2 regions of the Sulfitobacter sp. 1A12779 genome follow, and region 1 is predicted to be linked to the other one. Evidence: riboswitches for the same ligand, from Rfam matches in the RefSeq annotation. Region 1 holds a riboswitch; the other holds the start of a gene.
The links. A riboswitch is a leader RNA that binds a small molecule or an ion and turns the genes downstream of it on or off. The one in region 1 is predicted to bind cobalamin.
Positions count from the first base shown of each region.

Region 2: it holds a riboswitch for cobalamin, as region 1 does, so the genes downstream of both, ACGYLQ_RS14560 (DUF1636 family protein) here and ACGYLQ_RS01475 (CbtB-domain containing protein) in region 1, are expected to answer to the same signal.

Region 1 covers NZ_JBIFFU010000001.1:305,147-312,752, forward strand. Annotated here, with positions in the region: gene pncB (nicotinate phosphoribosyltransferase) at 1-231, shown strand, start outside; gene ACGYLQ_RS01470 (PAS domain-containing protein) at 235-1,245, opposite strand; cobalamin riboswitch at 1,411-1,628, shown strand; gene ACGYLQ_RS01475 (CbtB-domain containing protein) at 1,662-1,832, shown strand; gene ACGYLQ_RS01480 (CbtA family protein) at 2,046-2,729, shown strand; gene ACGYLQ_RS01485 (hypothetical protein) at 2,741-3,253, shown strand; gene ACGYLQ_RS01490 (DUF1636 family protein) at 3,326-3,700, shown strand; gene cobW (cobalamin biosynthesis protein CobW) at 3,697-4,731, shown strand; gene cobN (cobaltochelatase subunit CobN) at 4,738-7,606, shown strand, end outside.
Region 2 covers NZ_JBIFFU010000012.1:91,505-99,110, reverse strand. Annotated here, with positions in the region: gene ACGYLQ_RS14570 (ABC transporter substrate-binding protein) at 50-985, opposite strand; gene ACGYLQ_RS14565 (ABC transporter ATP-binding protein) at 1,000-1,782, opposite strand; gene ACGYLQ_RS14560 (DUF1636 family protein) at 1,779-2,186, opposite strand; cobalamin riboswitch at 2,307-2,522, opposite strand; gene ACGYLQ_RS14555 (CobW family GTP-binding protein) at 2,548-3,627, opposite strand; gene urtA (urea ABC transporter substrate-binding protein) at 3,983-5,269, shown strand; gene urtB (urea ABC transporter permease subunit UrtB) at 5,346-7,274, shown strand; gene urtC (urea ABC transporter permease subunit UrtC) at 7,278-7,606, shown strand, end outside.

The DNA of each region.
Region 1 (7,606 bases):
AAGGTTTCTTTCGGTTGGGGGACGTTGCTGACCAATGACTTCCGCGGGCTGGTGCCGAATGATGCGCTGGCGCCCTTTAGTTTGGTCTGCAAAGCGGTCAGCGCCAATGGGCGGCCCACGGTCAAACTCTCAGACAACCCGAACAAGGCGATGGGTCCGGCGGATGAAATCGCGCGTTACAAGCGTGTTTTCGGGGTCGGAGAGCAGGCCGCGCAGCAGGTGATCGTCTGACGGTCAGCCTTCGCCAAGGGCAGCCACGGGGAACTCCGCCGTGGCAATCAACCCTTCGGGCTGCCAATCGTAGTGCAGGGTGCCGCCGACCGCGCGTGTCAAGGACTGGATGATCCGCGAGCCGCTGTTGCGCGGAGATTTGATAACCTTCGGCCCGCCTGTTTCGCGCCAGACAAACCGCAGGCGGGCAGGCTCCTGAAGGATGGTGATATCGAGCATTACCCGCCCGGTATCGGAACTGAGCGAGCCGTGTTTCACCGCATTCGTCGCCAGTTCGTGCAAGGCCAGCGTCAGGGGCGAAACGAGGCGGTGCGAGATCAGCGGATTCGCCCCGGTGAGGTTGATCTGATCCTCGGTGGCCGAGGTATAGGCCCGCATGATCGGCCCCATCAGCGTCTCGAAATCCACCTCATGCTGGTCGCTACGGCCAATCGTGTCGAAATGCGCCGCGCCCAAGGCGGCCAGCCGCTCGATCACCTTGTCGGCAAAGGCCGCCGGGGTCGGCTCCTCGCGAGCGGTCAGGCGGACCATGGCGGTCATGACGTTGACGATATTGCGCAGCCGGTGCAGCAATTCGTCATCGGCCAATTGCCGGTGCTCCCGCTCCACCCGGCGGCGTTCGGAAACGTCGAGTTGCGAGCCGAAGAAGTAGACCAGATTGCCATCATCGTCATTGATCGGCCCCAGTTGTAGGGCGTTCAGGAAGCGGCTGCCATCCTTGCGGTAGTTCACGATCTCAACCGTATCGACCCGGCGCGCCAGTAGGATTTCGCGCACCGCATCGACGCTTTCGCGCGTGGTTTCCGGACCTTGCAGGAAACGGCAGTTCTGGCCCACGATCTCATCCAAGCCATAGCCGGTGAGATCGGTAAAAGCGTCATTCACATAGACGATGGGATTGTCCGGCAGGGTCGGGTCGGTGATGCACAGCGGCAGGCGGGCATAGCGCACGACCTTGCCTAGAACGTCTTCGGTCAGGGTCTGCCGAGCGTCGGAGACCGTGTTGTCGTTCATGAATTCCTGCCCTTCGATCGAAACTGGCCGTCAATGTGCCCTGCACGTGGCTTTTGGGTCAACCCGCATACTGGGGGTTGGGCCAGATTTATCTACTAAATGCTGTATGCGCCATACGGTTCCGCGAGGTTCGATAAATGCGGCTTGTCAGGAAGGGCCGAAAATGCGTAATTGAGGGCGCTTGGTGTCCCGAAAAGCGCCTTTGAGTGTGGGACCGAAAAGGGAATTCAGTAAGGGGTCGCCCGACCCTGAAGCCGAAGCCGCCCCCGCGACTGTAAGCGGTAAGCCAATGCCCCTCGTGCCACTTGTCCTTTCGGACGGGGAAGGCGGGCAAAGGCCACGACCCGCGAGCCAGGAGACCTGCCAGGCAAATGAAACGCTAGATGCCGTCGGGTGTGACGGTAAGGAGATTGAAGATGACGACGATGATTAAGACCGCCGGTGCCACGCGCAGCAAACTCGTACCGGCGCTGTTTGCTGCCTTATTGGGTGTGGCTCTGATGGCGCTGACCGGCCATGTGCAGGCCGCAGCACTGCATGATGCCGCCCATGACGTGCGCCACGCGACAGGCTTTCCCTGCCACTAAGCGCCGCGTTCGGTATCACAGGGGTCCGGGCTGCCATGCCGCAGTCCGGCTGTCTGTGATTCTGGTTTTCTTTCCATGCCCGCCTCTTGCCGTTTTGCCTGCCTCCGCCCTTGACCGTGTGGGCAGGTCTTTGGCGCATCTTGAGGCTGGCTGATGGCTCGGCCCGCACTTGGCGCGGCGCCGGGTGTCATTTCGCACCCAAGGATCATTGCGATGTTTTCACGTTTTCTGACTTCCGCCCTGTTTGCCGGGGCCTCTGCCGGCCTGCTGACCGGCTTGCTGCAACTCTATTTCGTGCAGCCCGTGCTGCTTCATGCCGAGCTTTATGAGACCGGCGCGCTGGTGCATTTCGGGGCCGACCCCGTCAGCGCGCACCCCGATTTGCCCGGTTTCGATGCCGCCCGCGATGGGCTGAGCCTGATTTTCACCATGTTGACCTATACCGCCTATGCGCTGATCCTTCTGGCCGCGATGAGCCTTGGCGAAGAGCGCGGCGCGGTGATCGATGGCCGTTGGGGCATCCTTTGGGGTGTCGCCGGGTTCGTGGCCTTCCACCTCGCGCCGGGGTTCAGCCTTGCGCCCGAAGTGCCCGGCGTTGCCGCCGCAGACATCACCGCGCGGCAGATCTGGTGGTTCGCCACCGCCGGGGCGGCGCTGGTGGCGCTTTGGCTGCTGGCCTTTGGCAAGGGTTGGGGCGCATGGATCGGGGCGGCGGTTCTGCTGATGGCCCCCCATGTCATCGGCGCGCCCGAGCCCGAGAGCTTCAGCGGCCCGGTGCCGACCGAGATCGGCGCGCTTTTCGCCGCCCGTGCGCTTGGCATCGGCTTGGCCGCATGGGTGTTGCTGGGCAGTTTCGCCGGGTTCTTTTGGCAACGTGAAGGCGCTCAGAGCGCCTGAGGGAGGTCGAAATGGATAGATCACTGGCGCTATTTGCCATTGGATTGGTCTTTGGCGGTGGCATTGGTTTTGCCATCGCCGCAAGCAACGGCGTGACCTTCGACGGCCATGACCACGGCGACCCTGCCGCCCATGGCGGCGGCGGGCATGTGGCCATGGATCACGGTGGTGCGGATCACGCGCGCATGCACGGCCAGCCCATCGCGCTGGCCGCCGAAGAGGCTCCCAGCCTTGCCATCCGCGTCACCCCCGACCCGATGTCGGGCCATAACCTTTTTGTTGAGACCGAAGGCTTCGCCTTTGCCCCGCAGAACGCCAGCGGCGAAAATCAACCGGGCGAGGGCCATGCCCATGTCTATGTCAACGGTGCCAAGATCGGGCGGCTTTATGGCCCATGGCTGCATCTGGCCGATCTGCCCAAGGGGGAAGTCACGGTGGAGGTCACCCTCAACGCCAATGACCACCGCCCCTTGGCGGTGAACGGTGCGCCGATTACGGCCCGTGAGGTGCTGACGGTTGAATAATCGCGCCGCCTCCCCTTTTCATGGCGGGCCGGAGCGCATACCCGGCACGCATAACCCGATGGGACAAGATCAATGAGCGCAACCCTACATGTCTGCATGACCTGCCGCGCCGGTGAGGTGCTGGAGGAAGAAGCCCCGCGCCCCGGCGCGCAGCTTCATGCCGCCCTCGACGCCGCAGGCGCGCCCGAGGGCGTGACCATCGTGCCGGTGCAATGTCTTTCTGCCTGTTCGCAGGGGGCCGCCGTGGCGCTGTCTGCGCCGGGCAAATGGTCCTATGTCTATGGCCGCTTGACCAAGGAAGACGCCGCCGACATCCTTGCCGGAGCTGCCGCCTATGCCGCCACCCAAGACGGGCTGGTGCCATGGCGCGAACGCCCGGTCATCTTTCGCAAGCAAAGCCTTGCGCGTATCCCCCCTTTGACCCTGCCGCAGGAGCCTACAGCATGAGCGATCTCGCCAAAATCCCCGTTACCGTCATCACCGGCTTTCTCGGCGCGGGCAAGACCACGTTGATCCGCCACCTGATGACCAATGCAGGCGGGCGCCGCCTTGCCGTTCTGGTCAATGAGTTCGGCACCGTGGGGGTCGATGGCGACATCCTGAAATCCTGCGCCATCGACGACTGCCCGGCGGAGAATATCGTCGAGCTGGCCAATGGCTGCATTTGCTGCACCGTGGCCGATGATTTCATCCCCACCATCGAAGCACTGATGGCCCTGCCCACGCGCCCCGATCACATCCTGATCGAAACCTCCGGGCTGGCCCTGCCGAAACCGCTGCTCAAAGCCTTCGACTGGCCCGCGATCCGGTCCAAGATCACCGTCGACGGCGTTATCGCGTTGGCCGATGCAGAAGCCGTGGCGGCGGGCACTTTCGCCGCCGATGTCGCCGCGGTAGACGCGCAGCGTCTGGCCGACGACAGCCTCGACCACGAAACGCCGCTCTCCGAAGTGTTCGAAGATCAGATTTCCTGCGCCGATATCGTGCTGATGTCCAAAGCCGATCTGGCCGGTCCCGATGGCCTCGCCAAAGCCCGTAAGGTGATTGAAGAGGAAAGCCCGCGTGAAATTCCGATCCTTGAGATGACCGAAGGCGTGATCGACCCCAAGGTGGTGCTCGGCCTCAACGCCGCCGCCGAAGACGACCTCGCCGCGCGCCCCTCGCATCATGACGGCCACGACGATCACGAGCATGACGATTTCGAAACCGTGGTGATCCCGATGCCGGAAGTGGCGGATGTAGACGCGCTTGTGGCCTCGATCGAGCGGCTCGCGCGTGAGCAGAACATCCTGCGCGTGAAGGGCTATGTCGCGGTCGAGGGCAAGCCGATGCGCCTGTTGGTGCAGGCCGTGGGCGCGCGGGTGCGTCAGCAGTTCGACCGCCCTTGGGGCAGCGACGCGCGCGCCGGGCATCTGGTGGTGATCGCCGAGCATGACGACATCGATCTTGCCAAAATCCGCGAGATTTTGGGAGCCTGACCGCCCATGCATGTCGTCTTTCGCGAAAGCCACGGGTTGGAGGATACCGACACCCCCTATGATCCGGGGCAAACCCCCGCCGATCTGGTGGTGCTGTCGTTTTCCGACAGTGACCTCGGCGCTTTCGCGGCAGGCTGGCATCGCGGCGGCGGCAAGGAGGGCAAGCTGCCCTCGCTGCGTCTGTGCAACCTCGTGGCGCTGCGGCACCCGGCCTCGGTCGACAACTATATCGAACAGACGCTGACCGGGGCCAAGGGCATTCTGATCCGCCTCATCGGGGGGGAGAATTACTGGCCCTACGGCATCATGCAGGTCCAAGACTTCGCCCGCCGCCATGACATCGCGCTGGCCGTCTTGCCCGCCGATGGGCGCGAGGATCCGGGGCTCGACGCGCATTCGACTTTGCCGGTTTCCACGCTGCGCCGTCTTGCGCATCTTTGTGATGCGGGCGGGCCGGTGGCGGCGCAGGCCGCGCTGGCGCAGATGGCGCTGGCGGCGGGCTTTTACGCCGGGCCGGTCATGGGCACGAAAACGGTGCCCGATTGCGGCTATTACGACCCCGATCAAGGGGTGCTCCCCCTCGCCGACGCGGCGGGGGAGACTGTCGCGGTTACCTTTTACCGCAGCTATCTTCTCGCCGCCGATACCGCGCCCGTCGATGCGCTGATCCGTGCGTTGCGGGCAGCGGGGCTGAACGCCATCGGGCTTTTCGTACCCTCGCTCAAATCCGATCCCGCGCGGGGCTTTCTGGACGATGCCCTGGTGGCGATGAAACCCGTGGCCATCGTCAACGCCACCGCTTTCTCGGGGCGCGGGGATGATGGCACCTCCCCGCTCGACGCGCCGGGCTGCCCGGTGTTTCAGGTGGCCCTCTCCACCGCCCGACGGCGCGATTGGGACGAGAGCGAGCGCGGCCTTTCCCCCGCCGATCTGGCGATGCATGTGGTCTTGCCCGAGGTCGATGGCCGCATCTTCGGCGGCGTCGTCAGTTTCAAGAGCCCCGGAAAGCGCGACCCCCACCTGCAATATTCCCGCTTTGCCCACCGCGCCGAAGAGGCGCGGATCGAGGCTGTCGTCGCCCGTGTGCTGGGCTGGCATCGGCTGGCGCAGACCCCGGCGGCCACACGCAAGCTGGCACTGGTGCTCTCGACCTATCCGGGGCGGGACGATCAGCTGGCCCATGCGGTCGGCCTTGATGCGCTGGCCAGCGTCGAAGACATGCTGATGCGGCTGGCGGGTGAAGGCTATGGCGTCACGCCGCAGATCGGTTTTGGCCGGAGCCTGACCGAGCAGCGCATCTCATGGCCCCTTGCCGACTATGAGGCGGCGCTGGCCGCTCTGCCGCAGGCGCTGCGCGATGACCTTCGCGACGCGTGGGGCGCGGCGGCGGATGATCCGCTGGTGCAGGACGGCGCCTTTCACTTCGCGGCCCAAGCCTGCGGCAACGCGCTGGTCGCACTGCAACCCGAGCGGGGCGATCTGCAAGACCGCGAAGACAGCTATCATGACCTCGCCCGCACCCCGCGCCATTCCTATGTGGCCTTCTACCTCTGGCTGCGGGCGCAGGGGCATCATGCGCTGGTGCATATCGGCGCGCATGGTACGCTGGAATGGCTGCCGGGCAAGGCGGTGGCCCTCTCGGGCGATTGCTGGCCCGAGGCGCTTACCGGCGATCTGCCGGTGATCTACCCCTTCATCGTCAACGATCCCGGTGAAGCGGCACAGGCCAAGCGGCGCATCGGGGCGGTGACACTGGGCCATCTGCCCCCGCCGCTGAAAGACAGCGAAACGCCCGAGGGGCTGTTGCGGCTGGAACGGCTGCTGGATGAATATTCCACCGCCGACGGGCTCGACCCCGCGCGCCGCGACCGGCTGGTTGACACGATCCGGGCGGAGGCGCAGGCGGCGGGGGTCGAAGATGATCTTGGCCTCGACGCCGCCAGTTCCTCGGCCGAGGCGCTGACCCGGATCGACGCCTTCGTTTGCGACATCAAGGAAAGCCAATACGGCGATGGCCTGCACGTCTTTGGCGCGGGGGCGGGCGAATGGGACGGGCTGCTGACCGCGCTGGCGGGGCGGCGCGTGACCTCCGGGCCCTCTGGCTCGCCCTATCGCGGGCGGTCTGATGTGCTGCCGACGGGGCGCAACCTCTATGCCGTCGATCCGCGCGGGGTGCCCAGCCGGGCCGCCCATGCGCAGGGGGTGAAACTGGCCGAGGAACTGCTCAGGCGGCATCTGCAAGACAATGGCGACTGGCCGCGCGGGCTGGTGATCGACCTTTGGGGCTCGGCCACCATGCGCACGGCGGGCGAAGAGGTCGCCATGGCGATGCATCTCGCCGGGATTGCGCCGAAATGGGATGAGGGCAGTGAGCGGGTTTCGGGCTTTGAGGTAATCCCGCTGACCCTGCTGGACCGTCCGCGCATCGACGTGACCCTGCGCATCTCGGGCCTGTTCCGCGATGTCTTTCCCGGCCTCGCGCAGCTTTTCGAAGCCGGGGCGGCGGCATTGGCCGAACGCGAAGAAGCGCCGGATATGAACCCCTATCTCACCCGTACCCCCCGTGTTTTTGGCCCCAAACCGGGCCTTTACGGCGTGAATATGGAAGCGGCCTTGCAAGACTATTCCGACGCCGGTCGCGCCGCGGCGGGCGAGGCGTGGCTCGCGGGGTCGGAATGGGCGATCAACGCCCAAGGCGAGGCGCATCAGGACCGCGCCGCGCTGGAGGCGCAGTTGCAGCGCGCCGATGGCTTTGCTCATGTGCAGGACTTGGCCGAAAGTGATATCCTGCTCGCCTCGGACTATGCCAGCCACGAAGGCGGCTTTGCCGCCGCGATGGCGCATCTGGGCGCGCAGAAACCGGCGATGTACCACC
Region 2 (7,606 bases), on a different contig from region 1:
GCGTGGGTTTCCGAGGCGCTATCGATCGCGGTTTAAACGTCATGAATGCTCACTGCCCCCGAAACGCGGTGGCGAGGGTTTTGACCGCTTCGATGTTGCGCGGGCCGGGTGTGGCCTCGACATATTCCAGCACGACGAAACGGTCGTTGCGCACGGCATCGATGTCGGCGAAGGCGGGGTTCTCCATCATGAAAGCGCGCTTTTGATCGGCGGTGACTTCGCCGTAATTGACGATCACGATGACTTCGGGGTCGCGCGCGACCACGGCCTCCCAACCGACGGTGGCCCAGCTTTTCTCAAGGTCGTTCATGATGTTCGTGCCGCCTGCGGCCTCGATCAAGGCGTTCGGCATGGCATAGGCCCCGGAGGTGAAGGGCACATCTTCGCCGCTGTCATAGACAAAGACCCGGGGGGCGGTCTCAAGCGGGGGCAGCGCTGCTAGGAATGCGTCGAGTTCGGCTTGGTAGCCTTCGATCAAGCGCTTGGCGCGATCGGAGACGTCGAAGATCGTGCCGAGATTGCGCAGATCGTTATACATATCCTCCATCGCGGATGGGGCCTTTTGACCGATATGGATGCAGCTTTCGGTGAGTTCGTAGACTTGAATGCCGAAGGGGGCGAGCGTTTCCGGCGTCACCTCGCCGCCGACCTTCATGCCGTAGTTCCAACCGGCAAAGAAGAAGTCGGCATCCGCCCCGATCAGCACCTCCCGCGAGGGGTATTTCGACGACAGTTCCGGCAGCGCCGCGACACCTGCTGTCATCTCTTGGTCCAGTTTGTTCCAGCCCGAGATGCCGGTATAGCCCACCATGCGGTCTGCAAGGCCAAGCGCGAGCATCATCTCAAGCAGGTTCACGTCATTGGCGACCGCAGCTTGGGGCGGGTGATCGAAGGTGACTTCGCGGTCACAGCTTTGCACGGTGGTCTGGGCGAAGGCCGATCCGGCGATCATCAGGGCGGCGAGGGTGGTGAGCATCAGTTTCATAAGAGTTTTCCGTTTCAATCTGGAAGGGCAAAAAAGAAACGCGCCGCGCCGCTGGGGGTGAGCCGCTCGCGCTGCGCGTCGACGCGAAATGTTTTTGAGACGAGATCATCGGTCAGAACCGTATTTGGCGGGCCGAAGCCCTGCGGATAGCCGTCTTTCAGCACCAGCACCTCGTCACAGATGCCATCGGCCATATTGAGATCATGAAGCGAGACGACGATGGTCATGTTCAAACCGCGGATCAGGGACACGATTTCAAGCTGGTGGCGTATATCGAGGTGGTTGGTCGGCTCATCCAGGACCAAGACCTGCGGCTCCTGCGCCAAGGCGCGGGCGACCATGACGCGCTGCCTTTCCCCGCCCGAAAGGGTGCCGACATCGCGGTCGGCGAGGGGGCGCAGGCTGAGCCGGTCCAAGACGCGATCGATGATCTGCTCATCTTTCCGGCTTGATGACGAAAACGCCGCGCGATGAGGCGTGCGGCCAAGGCGGACGATCTCCAAGACCGTTAGCCCAAAAGACGGCGTCTGTTCTTGCAAGACGGCGGCGATGCGCCGCGCGGCGGCACGGGCGGAGAGGGACCAGATATTCTGCCCGCCCACATGGATCGACCCCGTCTGGGGCGGTTGAAAACGGTAGAGCAGGCGCAAGAGGGTGGATTTGCCCGCGCCATTCGGCCCCAGCACGCCCAGAACGCCACCCGCTGCGACGTTAAAGGACGTAGGGTGCAGAACGGGCTGACCCGATTTTCCCGGCGCCCAGCTTACATCCTTTACCGCAAGATCGGCGGCCCTCATGAGGCGCGCAGGTGGCTGGGTTTCAGCTCGATCATCGCTGCGGGCACCCGCGCAAGGGTGGATTTGCGCAGTTTGCCGGGGCGGTCCAGCGAAGAGCACCAGCCGTCATTCAATGTGGCATAGTGCCGGGCGAAGGCCACAAGGTCATCGATGTCTTCGTCAGGGTCGATATCACCAAAGAGGTAGGTCGCCTTTGCGCTGGCGTGATAGGCCACCGTGCAGGGGCGGTCGCAGCCCGCCATACAGGCCACGCCCGCGACCTCGAAATCCTCGGGGATCGCCGCGCCGGCTGCCGCGATTGCGGCGCTCAGCCTCTGGATCAGGTCAAAGCCCGGGCGGCAATCCGTGCCTTTGTGTTTGCATGAGGTGCAAACCGTAATCCTGTGGTTTTGATGCGTATCCATGTCGCCCTCCGCGAACGCGCGGGGGATCGAGCAGCCATGTTCTACAGCAGGGGAGTTTTCCTGTCGCCATCATGTTCTCCTAACCAGACACCCCGTCTGGGTTGAGTTGCAATTGCGGCCCCTCTCGGTGCCGGTGATGGCAGGTCTCCTGACTCGCGGATCGACGCTCGCCCGAACCTTCCCAAGCCTTAAGCTCAGTGGTTTTTGTCGGGGTCACTCACCGCTCACAGTTGCGGGGGCAGTTACGGTTTCGGCGCGCGCTGCTTGCCTTACCGTATTCCCTTTTCATCCCAGACGCCGCTGCGGCGGCTGGAAACCATCGCCATAATCTGTGGCCGAAGAGCCATGCCGGGTCAAGCTGCTATCCCGCCTGTCGCCCAGGCCCATCGCGCCGGGCGCGCAGCATATCGAGGCTCCGGTTCAGTTCGGGGTTGGTCATGTCGCGGGCGATGACGACAATGCGGGACTGCTGGTCGTCCTTTGGCCAGTCGCGCAAGGGGACGGGCGGGTCGAAAAGATGCTGCACGCCGTGAAAGACGAAGGGGGTGGGGACGTCTTCCAGATGCACAATGCCTTTGACCCGCAAAAGATCGGACCCGCGCAGCCTGACCAGCGTGTCGAGCCAAAGGTCGAAAGCCTCGGCCGGGATCGGTGCGTCTAGAACGATGGAGGCCGACCCGATCCGCGCATCATGTTGGTGGGTTTGCATCATGGGGGCGGATGCCGTGGGCGCGGCGAAGCCCGAGAGGTTGTCGAGCGGATCGGACTTCTCGACGGGCGTGAGCCATTCCATAACGTTGCCCGCATCAACCGCCCGCCGCATACCGCTGAGCCCCCAGAGCGATGCAATCGGGATAAGTCCGCGTTCGGCCTTGATGATGCGCGCCGTTTGGTTGAGGTCGCGCAGCCTGCCTTCAAAGGCGGCAAGCGCTTGCTGGGTCACCAAGTCGGATTTGCTGAGCACCAGCAGGTCTGCCATCGCCACCTGCGAGACGGCTTCGAACTGCTGATCCAGCGTGTCCGGCCCATTCGCGGCATCGACGACTGTCACAACCCCGTCCACGCGGAATTTGCGGGCCAGATAGGGATCGGCCGAGAAGGTCTGGAGAATGGGGCCGGGGTCGGCCAGCCCCGTCGTCTCGATTACAACGCGGTCGAATTGCACGCGCCACGTCTGCCTGCGGCGCTTGAGGTCTTGCAGCGTCCGCGACAAATCCCCCCTGATCGAGCAACACAGGCAGCCCGATTGCATGAGAATGACCTCTTCGTCGGCGGTTTCGATCAGGTCGTGGTCAAGCCCGGCCTCGCCGAATTCGTTCACGACGACTGCGATTTTGGGGGCCTCTTCGCTTGCGACGATGTGGTTGAGCAGCGTGGTTTTCCCTGCGCCGAGGAAGCCGGTCAGCAGGGTGACGGGGATACGTTTGTCGGTGGCGGGCATGGTTTGCGGGCTCTGCTATGGATAATCTGGGTAACGTTATAACATCACAATATGTGGTGCAACCCGTAGGCCGATGCCCCGCGCGTGCCAAATCCATGCGCTCAGCGCCCAAATTTTGGCAGCTCCACCTCAAATTGCCCAATCGAAGGGCGTTGTCGCTGCGCCGCAGAAAGCGACCTTGGGTTAGGGCTTGTTGCAACGCGCCCTGAAATTGAGGCTGCAGGGGCCTCGCTATGGGGCGGCGCCAAGGGAGTTGTCCGGCAAGGGGGGCATCCGCGCGCGATAACAATAAACGCTGTGTGGAAGAGGCATCATCGCGTCTTTGCTTTTCCGCACACCAAACGGGGATACCGTCATGAAATTTTCCACCAAACGCACAGTCACGGCGACCGCTGCCCTTCTGCTCGCAGGATCAGCCGCCGCTGCGGCCTGCGACGATCCGATCAAGGTTGGCGTGCTGCACTCCCTCTCGGGGACGATGGCCATTTCTGAGACGACATTGAAAGACACGATGGAGCTTTTGATTGCGCAGCAGAACGCCGCGGGCGGCTTGCTGGGATGTGAGATCGAAGCGGTCGTCGTCGACCCGGCTTCCGACTGGCCCCTGTTCGCCGAAAAGGCGCGTGAGCTTCTCACCGTCTCGGAGGTGGATGTCATCTTTGGCTCTTGGACCTCGGTCTCGCGCAAATCCGCGCTGCCCGTTCTGGAAGAGCTGAACGGCCTGATGTTCTACCCGGTCCAGTATGAGGGCGAGGAAAGCTCGCGCAATGTGTTCTACACCGGTGCGGCCCCGAACCAGCAGGCGATTCCGGCCACCGATTATTTCCTTGAGGAATTGGGCGTCGAGAAATTTGCGCTGCTGGGCACTGACTATGTCTATCCCAGAACCACCAACAACATTCTTGAGCAATATCTGCTGGATAAGGGCATCCCCGAAGAGAACATCTTCGTCAACTATACGCCTTTCGGCCATTCTGACTGGTCCACGATCGTGTCGGATGTGGTCGAACTGGGGGCGGATGGCTCGCAGGTGGGCGTGATCTCAACCATCAATGGCGATGCGAATATCGGCTTTTACAAAGAACTGGCCGCGGCGGGCATCTCTGCCGATGACATTCCGGTCGTCGCCTTCTCGGTCGGGGAGGAAGAGCTTTCGGGCCTCGATACCGCTGACCTCGTGGGGCACCTCGCGGCGTGGAACTACTTCCAATCGGCTGAATCCGAGCAGAATGACGAATGGGTCGCTGCCTGGAAAGAGGCGATGGGCGAAGACCGGGTGACCAATGACCCGATGGAGGCGCATTACATCGGTTTCAACATGTGGGTGAACGCGGTCACCGAAGCAGGCACCACGGATGTGGATGCGGTTCGTGCGGCGATGTATGGGCAGGAATTCCCCAACCTCACCGGCGGGACGGCTGTCATGCTGCCCAATCACCACCTCGCCAAGCCTGTGTTGATCGGTGAAATCACCGAAGACGGCCAATTCGACATCATCAGCCAGACCGAAGAAGTGCCGGGCGATGCATGGACGGATTTCCTGCCTGAATCGGCGGTTCTGGTCTCCGATTGGAAAGACCTCGAATGCGGCATGTACAACAGAGAGACTGAGACCTGCGTTCAGTTGACTTCGAACTACTGAACCCAAGCGCCGGGCGCGTCCTCAGCCGTGCCCGGCATCCGCTTTGACCACTCCCTCACCGAAAGCCCCATACCTCATGGTTCGAATGCTGCTCAGCCTGATGTGCTTGCTGGCCTCTGTCGGTTTTGCATCCGCTCAGGACCTCCAGTCCCTTTTGCAGACCCACGAAGCAGAGGTGGTCAAACCCTCGCGAAAATCGGTCGGTGTCCTATTGGACGATCTGGTGGCCTCGGGCCTGCCGCAGGTGCCAGTCTTTCTGGAGCAATGGGCCGAGCGGAACGTTTGGCAAGAAGATGCCTCGGGCCTGTTCTACTTTGGGGCCGAGGCGGATGATACACTCGCGCTGCGCGACATAGATACGGGCGAAGAGGCCACCGCGCCCTCGGATGGGTTCAGCCAATTGCGCCCCAATGGCGGCGTGCGGCGGGTCATTGGCACGGCCTTGGTGCAGTTTCAACTGTCCGATCCCGATCCTGCGCGCCGCCGCGCCGCGCTTGAAAGCATCGCGCGTCGCAGCGATGCCAGCCAGCTTGGCCCGCTCGTGGCCTCCCTCGACGGGGAGGATGACCCCGCCCTGCGCGCCCGCAAGGAGCAATTGGCCAATTTCCTGACCGCGCGCTTTGGGCAGGCGGCTGATGCGCGCATTCGCGCGATTGAAAGCCTGTCCTCCGATACCTCACTCGAAGCGCGGGCGGTGCTGAGCCAGATCCTCTCGGCCAAGACCGGCGTGGCCGAACAGCGGCCCGAGGGGAACATCGCCCGCATTCTTGATCCCACGGCAGCACCCTCGGCAAGCTATGAGACGCTGGTCGAGGCGGGCCTCGCCCCTGCGATCGTGTCACAAGGCGAGATACGGGCGGCCCTGGAAGCCAATATCGTCGATGGCCGGGTGGGCGGCGTTCCTCTGGCGCAATTGGATGACCCGGCGCGGCGTTTGGATGCCTATCGCGCGCTTGCCGAGGCAGGCAGCGTGCCGCCTCTGGTGACGCAGGATGATATCGACACCGCTTTGCAGAACGCCGTTTTTTATGAACGCTACGCAGAGGATGACGCCGCGATCACCGACGCGGCCCGCGCCACGCTCGACGCGGTCGAAACCCGTGTCGGCTGGGCGCAGACGTTGGATTTGACGCTCGACGGTCTTTCGCTGGCTTCGATCTATTTCCTCGCCGCGATTGGGCTTGCGATCACCTTTGGGCAGATGGGGGTCATCAACATGGCCCATGGCGAGTTTATCATGATGGGCGCCTATACGGGCTATGTGGTGCAGCTCATCGTTCCCGATTACACGGTGTCGCTGCTGATCGCGCTGCCGCTGGCCTTTGCCGTCACCTTTGGCGCGGGCGTCGCGATGGAGCGGCTGGTGATCCGCCATCTCTACCATCGCCCGCTTGAGACTCTTTTGGCGACCTTCGGCATCTCGATCGCTCTGCAGCAGATCGCCAAGAACATCTTTGGCACGCAGGCCCGCCCGCTGACATCGCCCGAATGGCTGCGCGGGGCGCTGGTGATCTCGGATGTGGTTCAGATCAGTTTCATCCGCATCGCCATTTTTGTGCTGGCGCTAATCTTTCTGTTCTTGCTGCTGTATATCCTCAAGCGCACGCGCCTTGGCTTGGAGGTGCGCGCGGTGACGCAGAACCCCGGCATGGCGGCCTCGATGGGGATCAACCCGGATCGCATCAACATGATGACCTTCGGACTGGGCTCCGGCATCGCCGGGGTCGCGGGCGTCGGCATCGGGCTTTATGCGCAGGTCACCTCTGAGATGGGCACGAATTACATCGTGCAAAGCTTCATGACCGTCGTGGTGGGCGGTGTCGGATCGGTCTTCGGCACGCTGGCGGGCGCGGGGCTGATCGGCTTCCTGCAGAAGGGGATCGAGTGGTTGAACCCCTCTAATACGCTGGCGGCCCAGACCTATATGATCCTTTTCATCATCCTGTTCATTCAATTCCGGCCCAAGGGCATTGTCGCCCCCAAAGGCCGGGCAGCGGCGGATTGAGCCATGACCCAGACGCACAGCCAACGCAGTTCCTTCATCGGGCGCAATCCTTCGGTTCTCTACTTCCTCGCCGCGCTGGGCCTGTTCACGGCCCTTGTCACGGTGATGTCCGAAGCGGTCGGCACCGGGCTTGTCTCGACCTCTTTCGTCAAGACGCTGGGCAAAACCCTTTGCCTGTGCCTTGTGGCCATCGCGATGGATGTGGTCTGGGGATATTGCGGCATCCTCAGCCTTGGGCATTTCGCCTTTTTCGGGATCGGGGGCTACGCCATCGGGATGTGGCTCATGTATGCGCGCACTGAGATCATCGTGGCCGACAGTCTTGCCGGTCA